DNA from 2 places in the Kitasatospora sp. NPDC032757 genome. Region 1 is predicted to be linked to the other one. Evidence: riboswitches for the same ligand, from Rfam matches in the RefSeq annotation. Region 1 holds a riboswitch; the other holds the start of a gene.
What was found. Region 1 has a riboswitch for S-adenosylmethionine ahead of ACZ5WK_RS06655 (aminotransferase class V-fold PLP-dependent enzyme). Riboswitches for the same ligand answer to the same signal wherever they lie in the genome.

Region 1 (3,188 bases):
AGGGCGAGACGGTCGGGGAGATCGCCGGCCTGGTGGACGCGATGTACGCGCACGCCGAGCCGCTCTCGATCCCCGGCCCGGCGGTGGACGTCGTCGGCACCGGCGGCGACCGCGCCAAGACCGTCAACATCTCGACCATGTCGGCGATCGTCGCGGCGGCGGCCGGCGCCAAGGTGGTCAAGCACGGCAACCGGGCCGCCTCCTCGGCGAGCGGCTCCTCGGACGTGCTGGAGAAGCTGGGCATCGCCCTCGACCTCTCCGCCCGGAGGGTCGCCGAGGTGGCCGAGGAGATCGGGCTCACCTTCTGCTCCGCCGCCATGTTCCACCCGTCGATGCGGCACGCCGCCACGGCCCGGCGCGACCTCGGGGTACCGACGGCGTTCAACATCCTGGGCCCGCTGACCAACCCGGCCAAGGTGACGGCCCACGCGATCGGCTGCTTCGACACGCGGCTGGCCGGGCTGATCGCCGGGGTGCTGGCCCGGCGCGGCTCCAGTGCGCTGGTCTTCCGCGGCGACGACGGTCTGGACGAGCTGACCATCACCACCACCTCGCGGGTCTGGATCGTGCGTGGCGGCGAGGTCGGCGAGACCACCTTCGACCCGCGTGAGGTCGGCATCGAGCTGGTCGGCATCGAGGCGCTGCGCGGCGCGGACCCGGCGTACAACGCGGACGTCGCCCGCCGGCTGCTGGCCGGGGAGCGCGGGCCGGTGCGGGACGCCGTCCTGCTGAACACGGCGGCGGCGCTGGTGGCGCTGGACCTCACCGACGCGCCGCTCACCGAGCAGCTGGCGGCGGGCATGGAGCGGGCCGCGGCCGCCATCGACTCGGGCGCCGCACTGGACCTGCTGAACCGCTGGTCGGAGGCCACCAGCAAGGCGTGAGGCGGTAGTTGGGGCCCGCGCGGGGGAGTGACCCCGGGCGGGCCCCGCCGCATGAGCGCGCGGGGCCCGGGCGGCCCGCAGGCGGGAGGGCGAGCCCCGTCCGGATGGTGGACCTGTGTTTGACCACCCGGCGGACGCGACCTAGAGTCTCCGGCAGGTCATGAGTGACAGCGCCAAGCCCCAGCTTGCTGTCCGGCAACCCTCCGTCCGTGGCGGGGTGCCCTGGGTGAGGACCGGGTCCCGCGGCAATCCGTCCGCGTGACAAGCGCGGACGCCGGCGGCACGCACTCCCCGGGGTCCTTCACCCAGGAGGAGTGCATCCCCATGTCCGTCGCCACCGAACTCTGCGCCCCGCTCCCCGTCCTCGGCCACGACGTCCTGGTCCCGCTGGCCAGCGGCGAGAAGGTCACCTATGCGGCGCTCGACTACGCGGCCAGCTCCCCGGCGCTCCAGCGGGTCTGGGACGACGTCGCCGCCTACGCCCCCTACTACGGCAGCGTCCACCGCGGCGCCGGCTACCTGTCGCAGCTCTCCACCGACCTGTTCGAGCAGAGCCGCCGTACCGTCGCCGAGTTCCTCGGCCTGCGCGAGGGCGACCAGGTGGTCTTCACCCGGGCCACCACCGACTCGCTGAACCTGTTGGCCGGTGCCGTCCCGGCCGGAACCCGGGTCTTCGCGTTCGAGACCGAGCACCACGCCTCGCTGCTGCCCTGGGCGCACGCCGGACTGGACGTCACCTACCTGCGCGCCCCGCGCTCGCGGGCCGAGGCGGTCGCCGCCCTGGACGCCGCACTGGCCGCGGCCCCCGAGGGCCCCAAGCTGCTCTGCGTCACCGGCGCCTCCAATGTCACCGGCGAGCTCTGGCCGGTCGCCGAGCTGACCGCGACCGCGCACCGGTACGGCGCCCGGGTGGTGCTTGACGCCGCGCAGCTCGCCCCGCACCACCGGGTCTCGGTGCGCGAGCTGGACGTGGACTGGATCGCCTTCTCCGGGCACAAGATCTACGCGCCGTTCGGCGCCGGCGTGCTGGCCGGCCGGGCCGACTGGCTGGACGCGGCCGAGCCGTACCTGGCCGGCGGCGGCGCCACCCGTACGGTGGCCCGGGAGACCGACGGCTCGGTGGCCGTCCAGTGGCACACCGGCCCGGCCCGGCACGAGGCCGGCTCGCCGAACGTGATCGGCGCCTACGCCATCGCCTCGGCCTGCCGGGCGCTGACCGACGCCGGCTTCGACGCGCTCGAGGCCCGCGAGCGGCAGCTGGTCGCCCGGCTGAATGCCGGTCTGGCGGAGGTCCCGCAGGTCAAGGTGCTCAACCTGTTCGGCGCCGGCTCGGCCCGGGTGGGAGTGCTCTCCTTCGTCGTCCAGGGCTGGAACAGCTCGCACTTCTCGGCCGCGCTCTCCGCCGAGTACGGCATCGGGGTGCGCGACGGCCTGTTCTGCGCGCACCCGCTGCTGCGCACGCTGCTCGGCGACGAGGAGGTGGCACCGTCCGAGTGCGGCGCGCCGGAGCCGTCGCTGCCGGGTGAGCGGAGCCTGAACGCGATCCGGGTCAGTTTCGGCGCCGGCACCCCGGACGAGCACATCGAGCGCTTCCTGACCGCCGTCCGCGAGCTGGTCACGGACGGCGCGGCCTGGAACTACCGCAACGAGGGCGGCCGCTGCGTCGTGGACACGCGGCGGGAGGGCTGAGCGCTACTCGTCGAGGCCGAGCGCGAAGGCGGCCTCGAGGTCGTGCTGGGAGTAGGTGCGGAAGGCGATCTGGGTCTCGGTGTGGGCCACGCCCGGGACCTTGTTCAGCCGGCCGGGGATCACCTCGGCCAGGTCGTCGTGCCGGCGCACCCGGACCATCGCCACCAGGTCGTAGCCGCCGGTGACCGAGTAGACCTCGCTGACGCCCTCGATGGCCGCGATCGCCTCGGCGATCTCCGGGATGCGGTCGACGCTGGTCTTGATCAGGACGATGGCGGTGATCACTGTTCGGGCTCCTTTGTGAGGTGCGGCCAGGGTATCGGGCGTCAGCCGGACCGTCGCGGGGGGCGGGTGGCCACCGTGCAGGCGTACAGGAAGCCGGCCGAGAAGCCGATGACGTGGACGAGGTAGGCCACCCCGGGCCCGGCCGAGTGCACCGACCACCACTGCAGGGCGAACCAGAGACCGAGCACCAGCCAGGCCGGGAACCGCAGCGGGAGGAAGAGCAGGAGTGGTACGAGCGTGGTGACGCGGGCGCGCGGATGCAGCCTCAGGTAGGCGCCGAGGACGGCCGAGATCGCCCCCGAGGCGCCGATCAGCACCCGGGTGGAGCCC
Region 2 (3,188 bases), on a different contig from region 1:
GCGGTGCTGAACGACACCGGTCCCCGGTTGGAGGCCACCAGGACGGGGGCGGTGCCGGTCGGATTCGAACGTTCGGTCGTGAGATCGCCCATGACTGGTTGGTTGCCGGGGGTCTGCGGACCCAAACCCTTCAGTGCCGGGTGGCGTACTCGGGAACGGTGTGCATCGGGGGGCGTTCGAGGGCGGTGACCGGGTGGGTGTGGGCGGTGAACGCGCGGGTTTCCGGGTCACGGGTGAACTGGGTGAGCAGCGGGTGCACCAGGTCGGCGGAGGCCTTGAGCCGGTGGGTGCGGTCGAGCCGCTCCAGCGCCGTGCGGTAGATGGTGGCGGCCATCCGGCCGAGCGCCTGGCCGTCCTGGTGGCGGTGGTGGCGGACGCCGACGTCGACCTGGGCGAGGGCGTCCAGGCCGGCGGTCTCCAGGGCGTCGACCAGCAGGCCGAGTTCGACGCCGTAGCCGGTGGGGAACGGGAGGCGTTCGAGCAGGGAGCGGCGGGCCGCGTACTCGCCGCCGAGGGGCTGGACGAAACCGGCGAGTTCCGGCCAGTGCAGGTTGAGCAGCGGGCGGGCGACCAGCTCGGTGACCCGGCCGCCGCCGGCCGGCACCACGGCTCCTTCGGTCTCCAACGGCCGGTCGTACATGGCCTTGACCAGCTGGATCTCCGGTTCGGTGAGCAGCGGGCCGATGATGCCGGAGACGAAGGCCGGGTCGAACTCGCGCAGGTCGGCGTCGACGAAGCAGACGATCTCCCCACGGGTGACCAGCAGCGAGCGCCAGAGCACCTCGCCCTTGCCGGGGGCGGCCGGCAGCCGGGGGAGGATGTCGTCGCGGTGGACCACCCGGGCGCCGGCCTCGGCGGCCTCGGCGGCGGTGCGGTCGGCGGAGCCGGAGTCGACCACGACCAGTTCGTCGACCAGCGGCAGGCGTTCCATCAGCTCGCGGCGGATGGTGCGGACGATGTCGCCGACGGTGGCCTCCTCGTCCAGGGCGGGCAGGACGACGCTGACGGTGCCCGCGCGGCCGGCGGCCCGCTTGGCGTCCAGCAGGGTGCGCACCGGACGGTCGGCCGCGCTCCACGACCGGCGGCGCAGCCAGGACGCCGCCTGTGGGAGGAGCTCGGGTGTCGGGTCGGCGGGCACGGGTCTCTCCTCGGCGGGGGTCGGCTGGGACGGGCTGGGAAGGGCCGGGACGGGTCATCTCGCGTGGCGGACGGTCCCGTTCGGGGTTGACGCCTTCGGATACAGTCTTCGTACAGCGGTCGGACCTTCGCACGCCGGGGTCACCGTTGAGCAAGACCAACAACTTCACAGAGCTCATCCAGAGGGACTGAGGGAACGGCCCGTTGACGTCCCGGCAACCTTCTCGCGCGGCTGTCGTTACAGGCCCCGGCGGGACAGGTGCCAATTCCGGCCTGTGGCGCGACCGCGTCACGGGGAAGATGAGGAGAGAGGCCTCCGCCATCATGGCTATCACTGCGACGACTCCTTCTGGCGCCGCACCCGCAACCGTTGACCTCGGCCCCGCCGCCGCGCTGTCCTGTCGCGAGTGCGGTAGCCGGTTCCCGCTCGGTCCGAGCTTCGCCTGTCTGGAGTGCTTCGGGCCGCTGGAGATCGCGTACGACTTCGGTGGCGAGGCCGCGGAGGAGCTGCGCAAGCGGATCGAGGCCGGGCCGGCGTCGATCTGGCGGTACGCGCCGCTGCTGCCCGTGCCGGCCGACGTGGCCGGGAAGCCCAACCTGAACCCCGGCTGGACCCCGCTGGTCAAGGCGGACAACCTGGGCCGCGAGCTCGGGTTCACCGCCCAGCTGCACATCAAGGACGACTCCGGGAACCCGACCCACTCGTTCAAGGACCGCGTGGTCGCCTGTGCGATCGAGGCGGCGCGGGCGTTCGGTTTCACCACGCTCTCCTGCTCCTCGACCGGCAACCTGGCCGGTGCGGTGGGCGCCGCGGCCGCCCGGGCCGGTTTCAAGTCCTGCGTGTTCATCCCGCACGACCTGGAGCAGGGCAAGGTCGTGATGGCCGGTGTCTACGGCGGTGAGCTGGTGGGCATCGAGGGCAACTACGACGACGTGAACCGCTTCTGCTCGGAGCTGATCGGCGACCCGGCCGGCGAGGGCTGGGGCTTCGTCAACGTCAACCTGCGCCCGTACTACGGCGAGGGCTCGAAGACGCTGGCGTACGAGATCTGCGAGCAGCTGGGCTGGCGCCTGCCGGAGCAGATCGTGATCCCGATCGCGTCGGGTTCGCAGCTGACCAAGATCGACAAGGGGCTGCAGGAGCTGATCAGGCTCGGTCTGGTCGAGGACCGGCCGTACAGGATCTTCGGTGCCCAGGCGGCGGGCTGCTCACCGGTGTCGGCGGCCTTCAAGACCGGCAGCGACGTGATCCGCCCCGTCAAGCCCGACACCATCGCCAAGTCGCTGGCGATCGGCAACCCGGCCGACGGCCCGTACGTGCTGGACATCGCCCGCCGCACCGGCGGTGCCGTCGAGGACGTGACGGACGCCGAGGTGGTGGCCGCGATCAAGCTGCTGGCCCGGACCGAGGGCATCTTCGCCGAGACCGCGGGCGGGGTGACCGTCGGAGTACTGAAGAAGCTGGTCGAGACCGGGCAGCTGGACCCGGCCAAGGAGACCGTCGCGATCAACACCGGCGACGGCCTGAAGACGCTGGACGCCGTCTCCGACGCCGGGATGACCGCCGTCATCCGCCCGACGCTGGCGTCGTTCCGCGACGCCGGCCTCGCGTCCGCCTGACCCCTCCACCCCGCCGCAAGGAGAAGCCCCTATGAGCGCCAACGTCCGCATCCCGACCATCCTGCGCACCTACACCGGCGGCGCCGCCGAGGTGGCCGCCGAGGGTGCCACCCTCGGTGAGGTCATCGCCGACCTGGAGAAGAGCCACGCCGGGATCGCCGCCCGGATCCTGGACGACACCGGCAAGCTGCGCCGTTTCGTCAACGTCTACGTCAATGACGACGACGTGCGGTTCGCGGAGGGCCTGGCGACCGAGATCGCGGACGGCGCGAGCGTTTCGATCATTCCCGCGGTGGCCGGCGGCTGCTGAGCCGCACCGCCGACGGGAAGGCCGTCGGGGTGTACGGAATTCCGTACACCCGGACGGCCTTCGCATTTCCCCGCGAGCTCCCGGGAGTTCCCGGGGTGTTTCCAGGCGCTTCCGGGATTCT

Region 2: it holds a riboswitch for S-adenosylmethionine, as region 1 does, so the genes downstream of both, thrC (threonine synthase) here and ACZ5WK_RS06655 (aminotransferase class V-fold PLP-dependent enzyme) in region 1, are expected to answer to the same signal.

The regions. Positions count from the first base shown of each region.
Region 1 covers NZ_JBVINN010000003.1:246,395-249,582, forward strand. Annotated here, with positions in the region: gene trpD (anthranilate phosphoribosyltransferase) at 1-884, shown strand, start outside; SAM riboswitch class IV at 1,041-1,158, shown strand; gene ACZ5WK_RS06655 (aminotransferase class V-fold PLP-dependent enzyme) at 1,209-2,573, shown strand; gene ACZ5WK_RS06660 (Lrp/AsnC ligand binding domain-containing protein) at 2,577-2,858, opposite strand; gene ACZ5WK_RS06665 (rhomboid family intramembrane serine protease) at 2,900-3,188, opposite strand, start outside.
Region 2 covers NZ_JBVINN010000025.1:120,132-123,319, reverse strand. Annotated here, with positions in the region: gene ACZ5WK_RS25535 (alpha,alpha-trehalose-phosphate synthase (UDP-forming)) at 1-92, opposite strand, end outside; gene ACZ5WK_RS25530 (glucosyl-3-phosphoglycerate synthase) at 131-1,138, opposite strand; SAM riboswitch class I at 1,310-1,444, shown strand; gene thrC (threonine synthase) at 1,462-2,757, shown strand; gene ACZ5WK_RS25520 (ubiquitin-like small modifier protein 1) at 2,789-3,067, shown strand.